3 regions of the Paenibacillus sp. B46(2026) genome follow, and region 2 is predicted to be linked to each of the others. Evidence: a T-box and tRNA genes for the amino acid it is inferred to sense, from the RefSeq annotation. Region 2 holds a T-box; the other regions hold tRNA genes.
What was found. The T-box of region 2 lies ahead of tyrS (tyrosine--tRNA ligase). A T-box ahead of a tRNA ligase gene usually reads a tRNA of that ligase, here a tRNA-Tyr.

Region 1: it has a tRNA-Tyr gene. The T-box ahead of tyrS (tyrosine--tRNA ligase) is inferred to sense a tRNA for this amino acid. The anticodon was not compared.
Region 3: it has a tRNA-Tyr gene. The T-box ahead of tyrS (tyrosine--tRNA ligase) is inferred to sense a tRNA for this amino acid. The anticodon was not compared.

Annotation. Positions count from the first base shown of each region.
Region 1 covers NZ_CM165907.1:313,288-320,345, reverse strand. Annotated here, with positions in the region: gene iolE (myo-inosose-2 dehydratase) at 1-760, opposite strand, end outside; gene iolD (3D-(3,5/4)-trihydroxycyclohexane-1,2-dione acylhydrolase (decyclizing)) at 814-2,679, opposite strand; tRNA gene AC1S8V_RS01490 (tRNA-Gly) at 3,066-3,136, opposite strand; tRNA gene AC1S8V_RS01485 (tRNA-Pro) at 3,147-3,220, opposite strand; tRNA gene AC1S8V_RS01480 (tRNA-Leu) at 3,228-3,306, opposite strand; tRNA gene AC1S8V_RS01475 (tRNA-Arg) at 3,324-3,400, opposite strand; tRNA gene AC1S8V_RS01470 (tRNA-Gly) at 3,408-3,482, opposite strand; tRNA gene AC1S8V_RS01465 (tRNA-Leu) at 3,493-3,573, opposite strand; tRNA gene AC1S8V_RS01460 (tRNA-Lys) at 3,580-3,655, opposite strand; tRNA gene AC1S8V_RS01455 (tRNA-Tyr) at 3,665-3,750, opposite strand; tRNA gene AC1S8V_RS01450 (tRNA-Thr) at 3,760-3,835, opposite strand; tRNA gene AC1S8V_RS01445 (tRNA-Phe) at 3,855-3,930, opposite strand; tRNA gene AC1S8V_RS01440 (tRNA-Asp) at 4,061-4,138, opposite strand; tRNA gene AC1S8V_RS01435 (tRNA-Met) at 4,164-4,237, opposite strand; tRNA gene AC1S8V_RS01430 (tRNA-Val) at 4,258-4,333, opposite strand; tRNA gene AC1S8V_RS01425 (tRNA-Glu) at 4,458-4,529, opposite strand; tRNA gene AC1S8V_RS01420 (tRNA-Asn) at 4,534-4,609, opposite strand; tRNA gene AC1S8V_RS01415 (tRNA-Ala) at 4,611-4,686, opposite strand; tRNA gene AC1S8V_RS01410 (tRNA-Ile) at 4,721-4,794, opposite strand; rRNA gene rrf (5S ribosomal RNA) at 4,833-4,949, opposite strand; rRNA gene AC1S8V_RS01400 (23S ribosomal RNA) at 5,089-7,058, opposite strand, start outside.
Region 2 covers NZ_CM165907.1:4,019,579-4,026,636, forward strand. Annotated here, with positions in the region: gene AC1S8V_RS17880 (carboxypeptidase M32) at 1-1,303, opposite strand, end outside; gene AC1S8V_RS17885 (beta-class carbonic anhydrase) at 1,530-2,105, shown strand; gene AC1S8V_RS17890 (PadR family transcriptional regulator) at 2,278-2,844, shown strand; gene AC1S8V_RS17895 (hypothetical protein) at 2,945-3,448, shown strand; gene AC1S8V_RS17900 (YxcD family protein) at 3,454-3,732, shown strand; gene tyrS (tyrosine--tRNA ligase) at 3,889-5,151, opposite strand; T-box leader at 5,268-5,495, opposite strand; gene AC1S8V_RS17910 (DMP19 family protein) at 5,594-6,043, opposite strand; gene AC1S8V_RS17915 (protein adenylyltransferase SelO) at 6,143-7,058, opposite strand, start outside.
Region 3 covers NZ_CM165907.1:5,657,358-5,664,415, reverse strand. Annotated here, with positions in the region: rRNA gene AC1S8V_RS25185 (23S ribosomal RNA) at 1-740, shown strand, start outside; tRNA gene AC1S8V_RS25180 (tRNA-Asn) at 809-884, shown strand; tRNA gene AC1S8V_RS25175 (tRNA-Ser) at 888-979, shown strand; tRNA gene AC1S8V_RS25170 (tRNA-Glu) at 989-1,060, shown strand; tRNA gene AC1S8V_RS25165 (tRNA-Val) at 1,128-1,203, shown strand; tRNA gene AC1S8V_RS25160 (tRNA-Met) at 1,221-1,294, shown strand; tRNA gene AC1S8V_RS25155 (tRNA-Asp) at 1,321-1,398, shown strand; tRNA gene AC1S8V_RS25150 (tRNA-Phe) at 1,494-1,569, shown strand; tRNA gene AC1S8V_RS25145 (tRNA-Thr) at 1,590-1,665, shown strand; tRNA gene AC1S8V_RS25140 (tRNA-Tyr) at 1,675-1,760, shown strand; tRNA gene AC1S8V_RS25135 (tRNA-Trp) at 1,767-1,840, shown strand; tRNA gene AC1S8V_RS25130 (tRNA-His) at 1,870-1,942, shown strand; tRNA gene AC1S8V_RS25125 (tRNA-Gln) at 1,965-2,039, shown strand; tRNA gene AC1S8V_RS25120 (tRNA-Gly) at 2,044-2,118, shown strand; tRNA gene AC1S8V_RS25115 (tRNA-Cys) at 2,125-2,198, shown strand; tRNA gene AC1S8V_RS25110 (tRNA-Leu) at 2,205-2,283, shown strand; gene AC1S8V_RS25105 (class I SAM-dependent methyltransferase) at 2,452-3,378, shown strand; tRNA gene AC1S8V_RS25100 (tRNA-Asn) at 3,684-3,759, shown strand; gene AC1S8V_RS25095 (helix-turn-helix domain-containing protein) at 3,828-6,179, opposite strand; gene AC1S8V_RS25090 (LiaF transmembrane domain-containing protein) at 6,671-6,979, shown strand; gene AC1S8V_RS25085 (PspA/IM30 family protein) at 7,016-7,058, shown strand, end outside.

The DNA.
Region 1 (7,058 bases), 3.2 Mb from region 2:
CAAAATCAATGCATCCATCCCCTGGTACGGTGAACACTCCTCTACGAATACAGCCGACAAAATCAGACTGCTCGGCGCGTGCTTCATCCAGCACATGAGGGCGGATATCTTTCAGATGGATATAAGCGATCCGGTCATAATGTTTACGCAGCAGTTCAAGCGGATCAGCTCCGCCATAGTAGGCATGACCTGTGTCATAGAGCAGATACACGAGAGAAGGATCTGTCAGCTCCATCAGTCGATCGATCTCATCCGGTTGTTCTACCACCGTGCCTCCATGATGATGATACGTGAGCTTCAACCCGTGTTCACGGGCAATCGCTCCTGCTTCATTCAATCCTTCAGCGAGGATATGCCATTCGGATTCGCTGAGTCTAAGCACTTCTTTTTCATGCGGAGTCCGTCTTGGATCAAAATGAAGTGACCCGCCTACCTCCGCCGTACTGATCACCTTACTGCCCATGGATTGCAGAAATTCCGCATGTCTGCGATAGCTATCCAACTCAGACTGACGATATGCCGGATCGGACAACAGCACCGATTTCCACTGGGAGACCAGATTGATATCCCGCTTGCTCAGTTCCTCTCGCAGTATAACGGGGTCGGTTGGATATTTACGACCCATCTCTGTGCCTGTCAGCCCAAGACGCTGAATGTCGTCCAGAATCTGTCCACACGTTGTCGCATCACCATGCTCCTTCACATCTTCACCGACCCAATTGATCGGATGAATCCCAAGCTGGAATGGCAGCTTGCTCATTGCTCCACGTCTCCTTTGTCGTTCAACATTGTGGTTCACTATATTAAACCGGATTAAATCGGTCTTGCTTTGGCGCGGTTGGCTTGCATGGTGTGATGAGCATGAACTACCTTTTCTTCGGCAGATACCTCAGGTACACCCACATTCCACCATGACTCGTATCCACCTGCGTTGGTTCCAGGCACGACCGGAATCTCAATTAACGTACTTACCGTTTCTTTCTTCGCATCTCGGAGTGCTTGTTCTAGCTGTTCTGCCGTCTCCGCTCTATAGGATTTGGCTCCCATGCTTCGGGCGTGAGCTGCAAAGTCCATTGGCATGTAATCCCCGGTCAATCGTCCGCTTTCTGATTCCCGATAACGGAACTCATTGCCGAACCCGTCACTACCATGTTCCCGTTGCAAATTATGAATACACTGGAATCCATTGTTGTTGAATAATAGGACAGTCATCTTCTTCTGTTCCTGCAAACTGGTCACAAACTCCGAGTGCAGCATCAGATAACTGCCATCTCCTACCATGGCGTACACTTCACGATCCGGCTCGGCTAGTGCTGCTCCGAATGCCCCACTTACCTCGTACCCCATACAGGAGAATCCATACTCCATGTGGTACGTCTTTGGTTCAGACGCACGCCACAGACGATGCAGATCGCCTGGCAGACTACCCGCCGCACACACTATGACGGAGGATGGATCAATGCTCCGGTTAACGACGCCGACTGCTGTAGTCTGTGCCAGTCCTGCTTCATGTTGAGCTGCATACAGCCGATCCACTTCTGCATTCCACTCAGCGCGGAGATCAGCGATTTCAGATGCACCGTATGCACTGCGATATTGTCTATGCTGCAATTCCTTCTGCAAAGCCTGCAATCCTTCGCGTGCATCTGCCAGAATGGCTTCTCCGCCTAGCTTGGCGGCATCCATACCGTTCAGGTTGATGTTAATGAATGACGCTTCCGGATGTTGAAAGGCAGAGCGGGATGCCGTCGTAAAATCCGAGAATCGCGTACCGACGCCGATCACCACATCCGCTTCTCTCGCCAGCCTGTTGGCTGCCAGAGAGCCAGTAACCCCGATGGCTCCCACATTCAGTGGGTGGTCCCAAGAGACTGCACTCTTGCCCGCCTGCGTCTCGGCGATCGGAATACCAAAGGCCTCGGCGAACTCCACGAGCTGGGCGGAAGCCTCAGAGTACAACACACCGCCGCCTGCAACGAGCAGCGGATTTCTGCCTCGGGCAATCTGCTGTGTTGCCCGTTCAATGGCTGCCTGTACCGGGGGGCGACGGTCCAGATAGTGTACTTTGCGGGCGAAGAACGATTCAGGATAATCGTACGCCTCTGCCTGCACATCCTGCGGCAGCGCGAGCGTAACAGCTCCCGTCTCTGCCGGGTCGGTAAGCACACGCATGGCCTGTGTAGCAGCAATCATCAACTGTTCAGGACGAACGATGCGATCCCAGTATTTACTGACGGCTTTGAATGGATCAGTGGCTGAGATTGTATAATCACTGCTCACTTCCAACTGCTGCAGTACCGGGTCCGGTTCCCGTGTAGCAAAGTTATCTCCAGGAAGCAATAAAACCGGAATCCGGTTCACCGTTGCGGTAGCCGCTGCTGTAATCATATTTAAAGCACCCGGACCAATGGATGTTGTACATGCATAGATCTGTCTGCGGTTCTTCTGTTTGGCATAGGCCGCTGCCGTATGCACCATACCTTGTTCGTTCTTTCCTTGCATATACGTCAGGCTTCCCGGACTGCGCTCCAACGCTTCTCCAATGCCAGTTACGTTGCCATGTCCAAAGATGCCGATGATCCCTTTCACAAACTTGGTTTCCACACCGTCAACCGAGATATATTGCTGATCCAGGTATCGAAGCAGTGCCTGAGCCATCGTTAATCGAATTGTTGTCATGAATTGATCGCCTTCCTTTCCTTTACGGGTTAAGCGCTTAATCTGCGTTAAGTTTAAGCGCCTTACCCCTAAAGGTTAAGCGCTTAATTGATATGGTATTACAGGCTGCTGATTTACGCAAGCTATTTTTGTAAGCGTTTTTATAAATTGCGATAAAACAGCGGTAATTCATTGTTGTAAGAGCTATTAGTCCTGCATCATTTCAAAAGCTTCCACAATTACTAAGAGAGAAGAGAGGGGACTATCGTAAGGACCGATGATCCATGCTCGTACATACTAGTGAGCCATATAATCCGTGATTTTTGTATACTACAATCGCCAACATACCTATAAATGCAAAAAAAGAAAGAGACGGTGAATACCATCTCTTTCTTTTACGATATATAAGCGGGTGATGGGAATCGAACCCACGCTATTAGCTTGGAAGGCTAAAGTTCTACCATTGAACTACACCCGCATAACAACAATCGGGATGACACGATTTGAACATGCGACCCCCTGGTCCCAAACCAGGTGCTCTACCAAGCTGAGCTACATCCCGTTATCTATACCGGCGAGAGGACTCGAACCTCCACGGTTTCCCACTCGATTTTGAGTCGAGCGCGTCTGCCATTCCGCCACGCCGGCAAAATATGAAGTTATAATGGCGCGCCCTGAGAGATTCGAACTCCCGGCCTTTTGATTCGTAGTCAAACGCTCTATCCAGCTGAGCTAAGGGCGCAAAATATTGGAGCGGAAGACGGGAATCGAACCCGCGACCCTCGCCTTGGCAAGGCGATGCTCTACCGCTGAGCCACTTCCGCATATAAGGGATGCGCGTGGAGGGACTTGAACCCCCACGTCAAAGACGCTAGATCCTAAGTCTAGTGCGTCTGCCAATTCCGCCACACGCGCATATGATGGTGAGTCATGAAGGGCTCGAACCTTCGACACCCTGATTAAAAGTCAGGTGCTCTACCAACTGAGCTAATGACTCATAGAAAACTGGTGGAGGATGATGGATTCGAACCACCGAACCCGTACGGGAGCAGATTTACAGTCTGATGCGTTTGGCCACTTCGCTAATCCTCCAGGATTACATGGTGCCGGCGAGAGGACTTGAACCCCCAACCTACTGATTACAAGTCAGTTGCTCTACCAGTTGAGCTACACCGGCGTATAACATGGTGTTATAATGGTGGCTCGGGACGGAATCGAACCGCCGACACGAGGATTTTCAGTCCTCTGCTCTACCGACTGAGCTACCGAGCCTTACTACATTAAAAAATGGCGGAACCGACGGGATACTCTCACTTCGTTCGAGACTGCGAAGCTTATACTCTCGAAGTAAATGCTCCGACGAACCCAAAAACGGATTCTCATCCCTGAAGCATATACATGATGGCGGAACCGACGGGATTCGAACCCGCGATCTCCTGCGTGACAGGCAGGCATGTTAGGCCAACTACACCACGGTTCCATAGTACTTTCTCAAGGAAAGTTAATTGCGGGGGCAGGATTTGAACCTGCGGCCTTCGGGTTATGAGCCCGACGAGCTACCGGGCTGCTCCACCCCGCGTCGTTATAAAATAAGTTATATGGTGGAGGCTGAGGGGATCGAACCCCCGACCCTCTGCTTGTAAGGCAGATGCTCTCCCAGCTGAGCTAAGCCTCCATCTATATGACCCGTAGGGGATACTCTCACTTCGTTCGAGACTGCGAAGCAGTTGCTAACGAAGTACATCCTCCGACGAACCTTTGGGATTCTCATCCCTTTTTGAAGCTAATAAATATAGCTATGACCCGTAGGGGATTCGAACCCCTGTTACCTCCGTGAAAGGGAGGTGTCTTAACCCCTTGACCAACGGGCCTTACTGGCTCCCCGAACAGGGCTCGAACCTGTGACAACTCGATTAACAGTCGAGTGCTCTACCAACTGAGCTATCAGGGAATGGTGGAGCCAAGCGGGATCGAACCGCTGACCTCCTGCTTGCAAGGCAGGCGCTCTCCCAGCTGAGCTATGGCCCCATACACTGGTGTATTTCTTGTTTTGATATTACTATGGGCCCTGGTGGACTCGAACCACCGGCCTCACCCTTATCAGAGGTGCGCTCTAACCAACTGAGCTAAGGGCCCTTATCAAATTTCGAAAAAAAATACCCCAAAGGGGTTTCGCTTGGCGGCGTCCTACTCTCCCAGGACCCTGCGGTCCAAGTACCATCGGCGCTAGAGGGCTTAACGGTCGTGTTCGGGATGGGTACGTGTGGAACCCCTCCGCCATCGCCACCAAACGGGCATTTGTATAACAAATGCGTTCGCGTTCCATTCGGTCCGGGCACGGCTGTGTGGATGAATGGTTCAGCGCATCTTCAGAGTGTTGTTCTCTGAAAACTAGATTCGAAACGAAACCTGCGATTTACAACTTGCATATTGGATAAGCCCTCGACCGATTAGTACTGGTCAGCTCCATGCATTGCTGCACTTCCACCCCCAGCCTATCTACCTCGTCGTCTTCAAGGGGTCTTACATACTGGGAAATCTCATCTTGAGGGGGGCTTCACGCTTAGATGCTTTCAGCGTTTATCCCTTCCGTACATAGCTACCCAGCGGTGCTCCTGGCGGAACAACTGGTACACCAGCGGTACGTCCATCCCGGTCCTCTCGTACTAAGGACAGCTCCTCTCAAATTTCCTACGCCCACGACAGATAGGGACCGAACTGTCTCACGACGTTCTGAACCCAGCTCGCGTACCGCTTTAATGGGCGAACAGCCCAACCCTTGGGACCTACTTCAGCCCCAGGATGCGATGAGCCGACATCGAGGTGCCAAACCTCCCCGTCGATGTGGACTCTTGGGGGAGATAAGCCTGTTATCCCCAGGGTAGCTTTTATCCGTTGAGCGATGGCCCTTCCATGCGGTACCACCGGATCACTAAGCCCGACTTTCGTCCCTGCTCGACTTGTAGGTCTCGCAGTCAAGCTCCCTTATGCCTTTGCACTCTTCGAATGATTTCCAACCATTCTGAGGGAACCTTTGGGCGCCTCCGTTACTCTTTAGGAGGCGACCGCCCCAGTCAAACTGCCCACCTGACACTGTCCCCGTACCGGTTTACGGTACCAGGTTAGAACCTAGATACGATCAGGGTGGTATCCCAACGTTGCCTCCACGCAAGCTGGCGCTCACGTTTCAAAGGCTCCCACCTATCCTGTACAGATCGTACCCAAATTCAATATCAAGCTGCAGTAAAGCTCCATGGGGTCTTTCCGTCTTGTCGCGGGTAACCTGCATCTTCACAGGTATTAAAATTTCACCGGATCTCTCGTTGAGACAGCGCCCAAGTCGTTACGCCATTCGTGCGGGTCAGAATTTACCTGACAAGGAATTTCGCTACCTTAGGACCGTTATAGTTACGGCCGCCGTTTACTGGGGCTTCGGTTCACAGCTTCGGGACGAGTCCCTAACCACTCCCCTTAACCTTCCAGCACCGGGCAGGCGTCAGCCCGTATACTTCGCCTTACGGCTTCGCACAGACCTGTGTTTTTGCTAAACAGTCGCTTGGGCCTTTTCACTGCGGCCCCCTCGTGCTATTCACACTACCGGGGCACCCCTTCTCCCGAAGTTACGGGGTCATTTTGCCGAGTTCCTTAACGAGAGTTCTTCCGCGCGCCTTAGAATACTCTTCTCGCCTACCTGTGTCGGTTTGCGGTACGGGCACCATCACCTGGCTAGAGGCTTTTCTTGGCAGTGTGAGATCATGACCTTCGCTACTGTAATTTTCACTCCCCATCACAGCTCAGCCTTACAATGTGCGGATTTGCCTACACATCAGCCTTACTGCTTAGACGGACATCCATCAGTCCGCGTCACTACCCTACTGCGTCCCCCCATTGCTCATAACGGCTTACGGTGGTACAGGAATTTCGACCTGTTGTCCTTCGACTACGCCTTTCGGCCTCGCCTTAGGTCCCGACTTACCCTGAGCGGACGAGCCTTCCTCAGGAACCCTTAGGCTTTCGGCGGATCAGATTCTCACTGATCTTTTCGTTACTCATACCGGCATTCTCACTTGTATAATGTCCAGCGCTCCTTACGGTACACCTTCAACCCTTATACAACGCTCCCCTACCCCTGATGCAAAGCATCAAGCCATAGCTTCGGTGGTGTGTTTAGCCCCGTTACATTTTCGGCGCAGAGTCACTCGACCAGTGAGCTATTACGCACTCTTTCAATGGTGGCTGCTTCTAAGCCAACATCCTGGTTGTCTGTGCAACTCCACATCCTTTCCCACTTAACACACACTTGGGGACCTTAGCTGATGGTCTGGGCTGTTTCCCTTTTGACAATGGATCTTAGCACTCACTGTCTGACTCCCGGAAGTAAGTCTATGGCATTCGGAGTT
Region 2 (7,058 bases):
GTAGAATTTGAGCTGCATACATATTACCCAGAGAATACGAAGCAAAGTAACCAAAGTCGCCACCAGACCAGTGAACATCCTGAAGAACGCCGTCTCCATCATTTGTTGGCATAATACCGAGGTATTCCTTGTATTTTGCATTCCAGGTCTCAGGCAGGTCCTTCACTTCCAAGCCATCGTTGAATAGCATTTTCTCAATCTCATATCGGATAATAATGTGCAGGTTATAGGTCAGTTCATCCGCTTCAATCCGAATGAGTGAACTCTCCACCCGGTTGATTGCACGATAGAAATCTTCCAGTTCAACCTCGTTCAGTTGCGGGAAATGCTGCTGCAAATCTTTGTAATAGCGTGTCCAGAATGGCAGGCTGCGACCAATCATGTTTTCCCAAAGACGGGACTGGGACTCATGAATCCCCATGGACGTTCCTTCGGCAAGAAGGGTACCCGCCAGACTGTCATCAATATTTTGCTCGTACAGGGCATGTCCGCCCTCATGCAGTGAACTGAAGACTGCGCTTGCTACATCATCTTGCAGATAATGTGTTGTGATCCGCACATCACCCGGGTTAAGACCCGTTGCAAAAGGATGCACACTCTCGTCCAATCGTCCAGCTTCAAAGTCATAGCCCATCTGTTCCAGGATGAACAGACTGAACTTTTCTTGCTGTTCGGTGTCAAACAACTGATTCAGGAACTCTGTATTCGGCTTGTTGTCCGAAGCATTAATCTTCTCTTGCAAAGGTACCAAACGTGCTTTGAGGCGGGCAAATACAGCATCCACTTTCTCAACGGTCAGATCCGGCTCATACATATCAAGAAGGGTATCATAACGCGTATCCTTCACACCCCAGTAATCAATAAACTCCTGTTTGAGCTTAACGATATCTGTCAGATATGGGGAGAACCCTGCAAAATCACTGTTATGTTTGGCATCTTCCCATGCGGTTTCGGACTTGGCCGTGAGCACGGTATATGCTTGTACTTTTTCCGGTGGTACAGATTGACTGCGATCATATTCTTTCTTGCAATCTTCAACCAGACGACGATCTATATCTTCGAGCTGTTCCAATACCGCTGGAGTCGTTAATGCATCCAGGTAAGTCTTCATGTCAGCCGAGGTTTGCAACTTGAATGCTTCGGTGGACAACATACCCAGCGTCTCCGAACGAGTCGGAACGCCTTTTTTCGGCGCACCTGTGCGCAGATCCCAGTGAAGCAAACCAATGGCTTCATGATAGCTCTTAATTTTACGAGCCAGATTACGGAAGGATTCCAAATGTTCCTGTGTTTGTTTATCCATTGTTATCGTTCACCTCTTCAAAAAAAATGTTATACCCTATTGATGATACTTTTCCCATTGAGTATAATCAACTTTTAACAGAGGCAAATTGCATTATTCTCCTAAAAAGGTTGGAGTAATGCCATCTGCTGATCGTGATATACTAAAAAAGCAAAGGCGCGTAGGACAAGCTGCATCGAATGCAAGTGGCCGTGCTCGTCGTATTGGATAACAGGAGGCAATAGACATGAACAACATTCAAGAGATTTTGGCTTACAACAAATCATTTGTCGAGACTAAAGAATACGAAAAGTATACGGCTGGCAAGTTTCCAACCAAAAAGATGGTTATCATCACCTGTATGGATACACGTCTGGTGGAAATGCTGCCCAAGGCCATGAATCTGAAGAACGGTGATGTGAAAATCATCAAAAACGCAGGCGCGATTATCTCTCAGCCTTTCGGCAGTGTAATGCGTAGTGTGCTTGTTGCCATCTATGAACTGGGTGCAGATGAAGTCCTGGTTGTGGGACATACGGAATGTGGTATGGCTTCCCTTCACGCAGAGACAATGATCGGACATATGGTTGAGCGTGGCGTATCTGAAGAAGTCATGACAACCCTGGAGAACTCTGGCATCCGTTTGCAAAAGTGGTTGCGCGGGTTTGACAGCGTCGAAGAAGGGGTAAAACATACTGTGGGAGTAATCAAGAAGCATCCTTTACTTCCTCCCAATGTACCCGTCCACGGCATGGTTATCGATTCTGCCACAGGTGAGCTTGATCTTGTCGCTGAGGGGTATGGACAACAGGCATCTCTCTAAATGGTTTGGAGTGCGGACCTTATGGTTCGCACTTTTTTTGTCTAAATTAAGGCAGTTGTTCTGTCAGGTTGTCAAACCATACAGTTTCAGTGTACACTTTTATGAAAGCGGTCAAAGAAAGCAAAATTGTTTATTTTCTCTGACCCAGCCCTAATATTAAGGAGACATGTGCATGAACATACTTTCCTACGGATTGCTCGGGCTGCTTACCCGCGAGGAGTCATCGGGCTATGATCTGATGCTGAAGATTCAGCCGCATTGGCAGGCCAAACACAGCCAGATCTACCCACTCCTGTCCAAGATGGAAAACGATGAGTTATTGGCCTCCCGCTGGGTACAACAGTCTGACAAACCGGACAAGAAAATGTACGCAGTTACGGAAAAAGGCATTGAAAAGCTCTTGGAATGGATGATTACTCCTGTTACCGCACCGGTTACACGCGATGAGTTTAATTTGCGTATCTTGTGTGTTGGCATTGCGGAAGACGGAAGCATGAGACGCATTCTTAACGAGCGTAAAAGCTGGTTTATGGAACGCATACGTTATTTCGAGGAACTGAAGTCACGTATACCTCTGGATAATCTTCGTGTAGGCAACCGAGATTTTGGAAGCTACATCCTGGTTCAAAAAGGGTTAATGAATGCTCAAACAGGCCTGGAATGGTGTAACTGGGTTACCCAATTGCTTGATGGCCAAGCTGCAATTCAAGACCCAAGTCCAAGCGTTTCAGAAATTTAATCAAAATTTGAAACGTCCCTGCAAGTTGACCGTATTACATGAGTAAGGCCCATTTTTGGGCGATTCAAACAAATTAATCGGGGGGGTTACGATCTTTACAATGAAGAAAAAATTTGGAGTTAAACATCTAATGATGGTATTTATGGCCTTTACATTATTGTTCGCAACAGTGGGAGTAACGAACCCGGATTCAGCGGATGCAAGACGCGGTGGCGGATTCAAATCCGGCACGAAAAGTTATAGCAATACACCTAAGAAATCCGACTCCAACAGTAACGTGAATCAATCCAATTCCGGTAATAACTCCGGTACTGGTGCAGCTGCAACTCGTGGTGGTGGATTCTTCGGCGGTGGCGGCGGATTCATGAAAGGCATGATGCTTGGTGGTCTTGCTGGTATGATGTTCGGCGGATTGTTCGGTGGTATGGGCGCTCTGGGTAACATCCTTGGATTGCTCGTGAACGTTGCAGCAATTATGTTGATTGTTATGCTGGCTATGGCACTCTTCAGAGCCATCTCCAATCGTCGCAAACCTGCAGCGGATGGCCGTTATGACCGCCGCAATGATCGTGATGATGACCGTAACAGAAACGGACGGTACTAATCTCTATGGTTCTGAGCATGGATGAAATTGTGAATGCAATCTGTATTCATATGGCAGAACGTAAGGGTGTACGTCCAACCGATGTGAATGTGGAACTGAGCTGGGAAGAAGATACAGGTTATTCCGCTGAAGTTTGGATTCAAGGCCGCAGTCAATATCTGGTGGAGTCCAACATGATTGAAGCCATTCTTCGCTACCTGCACAGTGAATACAACATCCGGGCGTACCGCGAGAACGTACGACTTGATCTGGATGAAGAGATCACAGCGATCGTCAATCAATAATATAGGTCAAGCAATGACCTGTTATACAAAAGACCGTCTCCGCTCTGTCGCCTGACAGAGATGGAAGACGGTCTTTTTGTTTCTGTATTTGTGGCTTGATTTGTGTGTCCATTGCAGTCTCTATACGTGTCTGTGATACATTTTATTTCTTGGAAACTACGATTGAAGTTTAACCAGGCTGTAATTCTTTTTACCTTTACGGATAATGATGAATTTACCGCCAATGGCATGCTCTGCTGAGACTGTGAAATCAAGCTCCGTGATTTTCTCACCATTCATGGAAATCGCACCTTTGGTGACATCCTCACGCGCTTGTCGCTTGGATGGCTCCAGACCCAGATCTACGAGCCAGTCCACGATATTTTTGGCTTCGCCGTCCGTCTCGAATGTTGGCATTTCCTTGAAGCCCTGCTCGATTTCATCTGCTGTCAGAGAACGGATATCACCACTGAACAGCGCCGCTGTAATACGCTTAGCCTGTTCGAGCATTTCTTCGCCGTGAACGAATTTTGTCATTTCTTCTGCGAGTGCTTTCTGTGCTTCACGTTTGTGCGGCTCTGTCTCTACCTTTTCAGCCAAAGCTTCAATTTCTTCTTTGCTCAGGAAAGTAAAGTATTTCAAGTATTTAATGACATCACGGTCATCTGTATTCGCCCAGAACTGGTAGAATTCAAATGGTGTCGTTTTGTTTGGGTCAAGCCAGATTGCGCCACCAGCTGTTTTACCGAATTTGGTTCCGTCGGATTTGAGCATGAGCGGAATGGTCAGACCGTATGCTTTCGCTTCAGATCCTTCTTTTTTGCGAATCAGATCGAGACCACTCGTGATATTCCCCCATTGATCCGAACCGCCGATTTGAAGCTGTACATCTTCGTTCTGGAACAGGTGCAGGTAGTCGAGGGATTGAAGAATCTGGTAGGAAAACTCGGTGAACGAGATTCCGCCTTCCAGTCTGCTCGCAACTACATCCTTAGCCAACATCGTGTTAAGGTTGAAGTTTTTGCCGTAGTCGCGCAAGAATTCAATCACATTGATTTTGTGTGTCCAATCGTAGTTGTTCACCATACGAACCTGATTATCACCCTCTGTTACGAACAACTTCTTCATCTGCGCTGTCAGTGCATCCACATTCTCCTGCACTTGCTCCATCGTTTGCAAAGAACGCTCTGCCTGACGACCACTTGGATCACCAATCGTGCCTGTAGCTCCACCAATCAGAATGACTGGACGATGTCCTGCCAATTGAAAACGTTTCAGCATCATGAATGGAATGAGATGTCCGATATGCATGCTATCCCCTGTAGGGTCAACACCACAGTACAATGAGACTGATTTGGTTTCGGTCAACTCACGCAGTCCCTCTGCATCCGTCTGCTGGTTAATGGCGTCGCGCCACTCTAGTTCATCAATAATATTCATTCGTATAACCCCTTTTCTATCCTCAAAATTCAGTCATGATCTACGTTAAATTACGAAATAACACGCTGGAACGGCTTTTTTGGACACAAAAAAATCGCCTCCTTGTCTTCATTAGACACAGGGACGATTATCATAACCGTGGTACCACCCAAATTGCATGGACAACACGTGACCTTAACACGTTATCCATACCACTTTTGGCAATATATCGTTTGCCCATCCGCTTGGCATTACCCAAGTACTCCAGAGTGTAATTCGCAGCCCTTGTATGTATCAGGTTCCATCAACCCCTGACTTTCTGTAACAGGGACAAAGCCGCTACTGCGCTCTATCAACGTGATTCATGTATTCAATTTATAGCAAGTATAGCCGAACGTTTCAGTCATTGCAAGACCAAGTATTAATCTTTGAACAGAACAACGGATGCATAGCTGAAACCAGATTATATAATCATCATGTTCAATTTTCCGTGATAATAACCATACGCTTTCTCCGCAATCTGATCCTCATTGTTCCAAAACTGCTGATCTAGCGCATCTAACTGCTGCTCTTGTTCCTTTGTCAGGAATTTAGGAATATCCCACAGTTCAGTAATCCTTCCATCCTCTTTCAGATGCTCAATGCAGCCGTATGCTGTCGTTATAATCTCCACGACTTGAGTGGCACCAATGGTATGTAGTGCTCGCAACGCGTAACAGTACGCCTCTTCCCCCCAGTTACAGAAAAACTGTATAAAACCGCCGTTAAAGATATCCGCCTCTAACAGCCATAAAGCAGCAATGTTCTGCTCGTTCGAAGTCAACGAAGCCCAGCCCTGTTCAGATTCATTCTTTTTTCCGACGAAGGATAACGCATACGCATACCATGCGTCATTGCTTAACATCTTGGACATGAATGCACCTGCCTATAAAAGTAAATCATTTTTCTATAATTATTGTATGACATAATGAAAAAGCTGCCTAAGGCAGCCTCTTCATTCCACACTGTTCAATCAGGTCCCACAAAAAGTCTGATACGAAGTATTGCACTGTGCAGGCAGTTCAGCATATTCAGCCTGTTCAGGTGAGTGCGCGAATGGATCGGAAAGAACAGCCAAAAGTTTCTCCATCACGCTAAGGTCTCCGTAATTCTCTGCTCGCTCAAGCGCTTCTTCGACCCGATGATTGCGAGGAATGACTGCCGGATTGCTCGTTCTCATTAATTGTTGTGATACTTCTCTCGTCTCTTGCTGTCTGTTCAATCTTGCTTGCCAACGCTCATTCCATTCAGCAAATTCTGTCGTGCCAAACAACGTTGTCCCTTCCAAATTATCAAAGGTTAACGCCAAGAACGTATTCGTGTAATCTGCACTATGCTTCTCCATGAGTTCAAGAAGATCCTTGATCAAGGCTTCATCTTCGGCCTTTTCATCCAACAAGCCCAGTTTGGAGCGCATCCCCTTGAGCCAATGATGATGGTACAATTCAGAAAATTGTGCAATGGCATCCTGAGCAAGTTGCACGGCCTGTTCTTCGTCTTCATGCAACAGCGGAAGAAGTGTCTCGGCAAATCGAGCTAAATTCCATCCCGCAATATACGGTTGATTGCCATAAGCATAGCGACCTTGCGTGTCAATGGAGCTAAATACGGTTGAAGGATTGTAAGCATCCATGAAAGCGCACGGTCCATAATCGATGGTCTCACCACTGATTGCCATGTTATCCGTGTTCATCACGCCATGAATGAAACCAACACGCTGCCACTGGGCAACGAGTGCTGCCTGCCGCTTAATTACTTCCTGAAGGAGCAGAAGATAACGATTCTCGGCTTGGGCGACATCAGGAAAATGTCGATGCAACGTATAATCAGCCAACGCCCGGAGATCGTCGATAGACCCCCATCTGGCTGCATACTGGAAGGTTGCTACT
Region 3 (7,058 bases), 1.6 Mb from region 2:
GCGTGGAGGCAACGTTGGGATACCACCCTGATCGTATCTAGGTTCTAACCTGGTACCGTAAACCGGTACGGGGACAGTGTCAGGTGGGCAGTTTGACTGGGGCGGTCGCCTCCTAAAGAGTAACGGAGGCGCCCAAAGGTTCCCTCAGAATGGTTGGAAATCATTCGAAGAGTGCAAAGGCATAAGGGAGCTTGACTGCGAGACCTACAAGTCGAGCAGGGACGAAAGTCGGGCTTAGTGATCCGGTGGTACCGCATGGAAGGGCCATCGCTCAACGGATAAAAGCTACCCTGGGGATAACAGGCTTATCTCCCCCAAGAGTCCACATCGACGGGGAGGTTTGGCACCTCGATGTCGGCTCATCGCATCCTGGGGCTGAAGTAGGTCCCAAGGGTTGGGCTGTTCGCCCATTAAAGCGGTACGCGAGCTGGGTTCAGAACGTCGTGAGACAGTTCGGTCCCTATCTGTCGTGGGCGTAGGAAATTTGAGAGGAGCTGTCCTTAGTACGAGAGGACCGGGATGGACGTACCGCTGGTGTACCAGTTGTTCCGCCAGGAGCACCGCTGGGTAGCTATGTACGGAAGGGATAAACGCTGAAAGCATCTAAGCGTGAAGCCCCCCTCAAGATGAGATTTCCCAGTATGTAAGACCCCTTGAAGACGACGAGGTAGATAGGCTGGGGGTGGAAGTGCAGCAATGCATGGAGCTGACCAGTACTAATCGGTCGAGGGCTTATCCAAATATGCAAGTGATAATTCGCAGGTTTCGTTTCGAATCTAGTTTTCAGAGAACGATCTCTGAAGCATATTCCCTGATAGCTCAGTTGGTAGAGCACTCGACTGTTAATCGAGTTGTCACAGGTTCGAGCCCTGTTCGGGGAGCCATATGGAGAGGTGTCCGAGCTGGCCGAAGGAGCACGATTGGAAATCGTGTAGGCGTCACAAGCGTCTCGAGGGTTCGAATCCCTCTCTCTCCGCCATAATATTAAGGCCCGTTGGTCAAGGGGTTAAGACACCTCCCTTTCACGGAGGTAACAGGGGTTCGAATCCCCTACGGGTCATATTAACTTCAAAAAAAGAAGTTGATTTTTACAATAAGATTATGGTAAGATCATAAATGTGTTGTTCGGAGGCTTAGCTCAGCTGGGAGAGCATCTGCCTTACAAGCAGAGGGTCGGGGGTTCGATCCCCTCAGCCTCCACCATATAACTTTTATAACGACGCGGGGTGGAGCAGCCCGGTAGCTCGTCGGGCTCATAACCCGAAGGCCGCAGGTTCAAATCCTGCCCCCGCAATTAGACTTTCCTTGAGAAAGTGATCTGGAACCGTGGTGTAGTTGGCCTAACATGCCTGCCTGTCACGCAGGAGATCGCGGGTTCGAATCCCGTCGGTTCCGCCATTTAATCTTTACATGAGGCAAAATGTTCGCTACATCTGCTGTATGGCACTGATGCCCTATATAAAGTGTAAGGAAATGAGATTAGACTTTATTATGACTCGGTAGCTCAGTCGGTAGAGCAGAGGACTGAAAATCCTCGTGTCGGCGGTTCGATTCCGTCCCGAGCCACCATTTTTAAAACAATTTAATATGCCGGTGTAGCTCAACTGGTAGAGCAACTGACTTGTAATCAGTAGGTTGGGGGTTCAAGTCCTCTCGCCGGCACCATGTAATCCTGGAGGATTAGCGAAGTGGCCAAACGCATCAGACTGTAAATCTGCTCCCGTACGGGTTCGGTGGTTCGAATCCATCATCCTCCACCAGTTTTTAGGGGCATAGTTTAAAGGTAGAACAACGGTCTCCAAAACCGTTGGTGTGGGTTCAATTCCTGCTGCCCCTGCCAATTAAATTTTAGAAAATTAACTTTTTGTGGCGATCGTGGCGAAGTGGTTAACGCACCGGTTTGTGGATCCGGCATTCGGGGGTTCAATTCCCCTCGATCGCCCCTTTGTTTTTTCATTTTTTATTGGGGATTAGCCAAGCGGTAAGGCAACGGACTTTGACTCCGTCATGCATAGGTTCAAATCCTATATCCCCAGCCATTATGCGGACGTGGCTCAGCGGTAGAGCATCGCCTTGCCAAGGCGAGGGTCGCGGGTTCGATTCCCGTCGTCCGCTCCAAGATATGGCGCCATAGCCAAGTGGTAAGGCACAGCTCTGCAAAAGCTTTATCCCCAGTTCGAATCTGGGTGGCGCCTCCAGTATATGCCGGCGTGGCGGAATGGCAGACGCGCTCGACTCAAAATCGAGTGGGAAACCGTGGAGGTTCGAGTCCTCTCGCCGGTATATTGAATAGCCCTACGAATTGCTTATGCAATCTGTGGGGCTATTTTTATTTTATAAGAAATGATTTTTGCATAGTAAGAAAAGTTGGACTTTAATAAAGATTGACGTATGATTATATCCGGTATATTGTAGATAAGTGAAGTCTTTAATATAAAGGAGTGAAGTAAAGTGACTACTGAAAAAAATATACCGGATACAGACCTGTTATTCAATCTCTCTGTATGGGAAGAGGCATGGATGAATCGTCCGAGAAGTTCAAAATATAAGAAGAAAAGTGCACCATTTAATACAGAAGAAGCGTTTGAGCGGTGGGCCAGAGATTATCATGCACAATCGTTTACTGAAGAAGGAAAACAGCGGTCTGAGCGCATTATGGGCTGGATTGAAAACCAGGGAGTAGAGTTCGCGGGCTTGTCCATTTTGGACATTGGAGCGGCCTCAGGCATATTTACCATTCCTTTTGCTGAAAAGGGAGCAAGGGTAACCGCTGTTGAGCCTTCTGACCTGCTTGTCTCACTCATGAAAGAAACGATACCTTCAGAGCTGGAATCTAATATCGAAATCGTGAAAGAGCGATTTGAGGAAATCTCCATTCAGGATAAAGGCTGGGAGAAGAAATATGATTTTGCATTTGCTTCCATGTGCCCGGCCATGTCGGATTGGGAAACAATTGAGATGGCGATCAACTGTGCTCGTAAGTATGTGTATATAAGCACTATAGCGGGACAGAAGGAACACACACTAATGGATGAACTTAAGGATGTACTTGGGATCAGTTCTTCATATAAGGCTGGTGATATGGGATATATCCAACAATTACTATATTTGAAGGGTTATTCATACACGATGATCATTACAAGAGAAGTTAACTCATTTGAAGTGCCGGTGGAAGAGATTATTGAGAAGCTGCCAGAATGGCTTAATACGTATGAGTTACCAACAGATGAAGATTCCCTCAGACTGGCTGAGAAGTATATCCGGGATACATATAAGGATAGTATGGTGACCTTCTCACGTGGAGCAAGGTTTGGTAAAATTCTGATCCAACTTGAACAACCCAATATGAAAACAGTCCGTACCAAGGATAAACGATAAATCGTATAAGATTGGTACGTGTTACAAGGGTCAGGAATCGAGACGGACAACGTAGTCTAACGTCTAAGATGACGCTAGGAAGTATCACATCGCTGCGCAAAAAGATGTACGTATGAAACATATGAAGTTAAGAGTATAGAAGTTAAGTTGTAAGTGAAGGGAGCAGAATATTTGCTCCCTCTTTTTTGTAAAGCCAATGAGTAATCCACTGCTTCGAACCAGACCCTCATTTATTTGGAGATGTTCGAGACAACGAAAAAACAAAACACATATCTAGTTTTCAGAGAATGATCTCTGAAGCATATTCCCTGATAGCTCAGTTGGTAGAGCACTCGACTGTTAATCGACTTGTCACAGGTTCGACCCCTGTTCGGGGAGCCATATGGAGAGGTGACCGAGCTGGACGAAGGAGCACGACTTACAATCGTGCTCCTTTTCTAATTTCTGTTCTACACTTCTGCTTTTTGTTTGCGCTCCCGGTACTGACCGGGGGTGATTCCTTCCCATTTACGAAATGATCGGATAAAGTTTTGCGGATTGTTGTACCGAAGTCGTGCTGCGATATCTTTAACGGTTAGATCACTTTCGTCCAGCCATTTTTTAGCGATGTTAAATCGGTACTTGGTCAGATATTCACTAAATGCACAGCCGGTCTCTTTGCGGAAAACACTACTTAAGTAATTGGCATTGTAGTGAAGCTTCACGGCACATTCCTCAAGCGTCAGATCCTTATCATAATCTTGATGAATCATGGCAATCATCTTCTCTGATATATGCTGATACTGGGCATACTGTCTTGCTTTAAAAACCTGAATGATGGGCAAGATGACTTGATGGTTAAACCAATCCTCAACTTCAGCGGCGTACTGCAAACCATGAAGTTCATGAAACATCGATCCATGGCCTTGGGTGATCTGTCCAAGACGAATACCGGATTCCTGAGTCATTTGCAAAATATGCGTCAGCAGCCTCATAAGAGCCACCTGATATTCCTCTGGTGTACACTCCATACCAAAGATCATTTCAAGCAGCTGTTGCAGAAGAGTAGAGGCCTGGACTTCGTCCGCACTTTGAATAGCTTGGATCAACGAATATTCCAATGATTCCGGGTAGGTCACGGACCAAGTGGGAGCATTATGATCTATGTTCTCATATTGAAAAATAATGCCTGTTCCCAGCTTCATCCGATGCCTCAATGCTTCCATGGCTTCTGTATAAGCTTGAGGGATGTGATATAGGGAGCTGTGCGGCTGGCTGAAACCTATACTGACTTGAAGAGCTAAAATCTCATTAATCTGTTGTTGTAACTGTTCTGTTAATACATATAGCTGTTGTGAAAAAATAAACTGATCCTGTTCCACGGTGCCAATCACCGTGCCTACCGTATGTTCCAGCACAAAGGGAAGCAATTGCTGGTTATGCACAACCGTTTCCTCCAATATATTTTGAATAGCAAATAATAAGAGGTCACGATCACTAGCACTATATTTTGTATGATTAACGAGATCGGCCTGTAGTGTAATAACAGCAATTTGTTGCCATTCCCGAACCTGATGCGTGTAGCCATATTCATTGAGGGTGTCATGAAGAGTATGAACAGGGCTCTTGCCCTGGAACAGATTCATCATAAAATGATTGCGAATCTGCAACAGATGCATATTAAGTGTGTTCTCTAATTGGGAGCGAGAGGCAGATAATTGTGAGACCCCTGCTCTGATCTGTTCGAACTCATCAGAGAGCTCTGGTGATTGCTGAGTCAAAGTGCCGCCATCTTTGGACAAGTGGTTGTCACCAAGTTGGGTTAAAAGTTTACGAATTGGAATATGCATTCGTTTGGAGCCGAGCCATGCGAGCAATAATGAAAGCATAAGCAGAAAGATACTGATATACAAGGTGTGTAATCCGATATCGATATATTCTTGTGTCAGAATGTTGGTAGGTGAGATTAGTACATAAGTCCATCCTTTTAAGGTAGAAGGGCTATACGTCAGAGAATAGCTTGTATCGGCGATCTTGACTTCACGTTCTTCAAAGCCTGTTGAAAATGTGATGGGAGATAGTCTAATTATGCTGGCTTCCGTATCACGATCTTGTAATCCAACTGCAGACAGCGGTTGTCCAATGTATACGGGATCGGGATGTACCATGATACGTTGTTCCCGATTTAAAATGATCAGTCCTGAGGCAGAATTCCCCATGGAGGCTTCACCTAGCGTATTTTGTAAAGAGCATGCAGGAATTCCGGCAATTAAGGCTACATCGGAAGACGTATTCAGATTCGGAATAGATCTCGCAAGGGCAATATGATAAATACAGCCTGTACCGGGTGAACGCTCATCATTACTGAACACCGATGAAGGGGAGAGTTGCCATCCGGAGGTTAACGTATCCGAAATCAATTCCTTCATGGGAAGAGCCAGTGGAAAATCCGTATTACGATATAATCCGGCATGATCAATAAGCCAATTCTGAGATTGATTCACCAGAGTAATATCCAGCAAAGGTTCCCATGACCTCATATTCTGAAATTCGCTCTGTAACTTGTCGGCAAGTAAAGGTCCTTTCCCTTCTAGTGAAGAAGAAGCAGACAGGGAACGGAGGGTTACTGGAGAGCGAACGGCCTGATCAAGCATATAACTGACTGTAGCGAGTTTGTGTTCTACGTTGGATTGCATTTGTTCCAGCAACTGTCTGTTGGCCTGCGTACGATGCAGCTCAGTTTGGTTTGATGAATAGATAAATGCGGCAATTCCCGTTAACAAAATGGGCAGGGTACTTAACAGGATTCCGAAGATGATCATTTTATGGAGATAGCTGATTGGTCGCACAGTTTCAGTTCCACCCCTGACATTAGAAATAGTAACACTTTCTATTTTAGTAAACGCTTACATATAGAACAATCTAAATTTTGTTTATTTGGATAAATAAGTAATTTTGAGGAAGGGAAACGAAATTGCAGTGTGAACGTAAATAGAGGCATGGACATCATTCTCTCTACAGGTCGATATCGGGTAAAGGGGTAGCCTGAATACGGGTATATAAAAGGTATCCGGAGCTATACAGCTTGGGTGGAACGAAGGTCTTATATAGGGACAGTCAAAGGTCCAACTAGATCCCCGACCTGAGTCTAGGATGAAAAACCGTCCACGGTCTGTTTTGAAAAGTCTCAGAATCCCCTAGAATAAGGACATAAGGTTAAACAAGAAACACGGAAACAAAAAAACAAGAAACAAACGAACAAATGACTTAACCAGTTAAAATGAACGAACGGAAAGGGCGGTGAACAACAATTATGAGATTGAATAAGGGAAATGGCTGGGCGATTGTATTGATTGCACTGGGTGCACTACTCCTCTTCGGAAAGTTAACTCCTCTTCTTGGACACTTAATGGGTTATCTGATTCCGGTCCTGATGATTGCACTGGGATATTACGGAGTTAAACGAGGGAATGTGATGCTTGGCTGGATTGTTCTCATCATCGGTATCATCTCACTGATGGGTAAGCTGGCATGGCTGATCGGACCGATCATCGCGATCGGGTTAATCATCTTTGGTATCTCAATGCTAAGCAATAACCGCAGTCGTCGTGGTCGTTACTAAGCTTTCAGGATTATGAAAAAGGAGGGACAGAACATAATGAGTGTATTTCGTCGAATGCGGGATATTACCGTAGCCAATC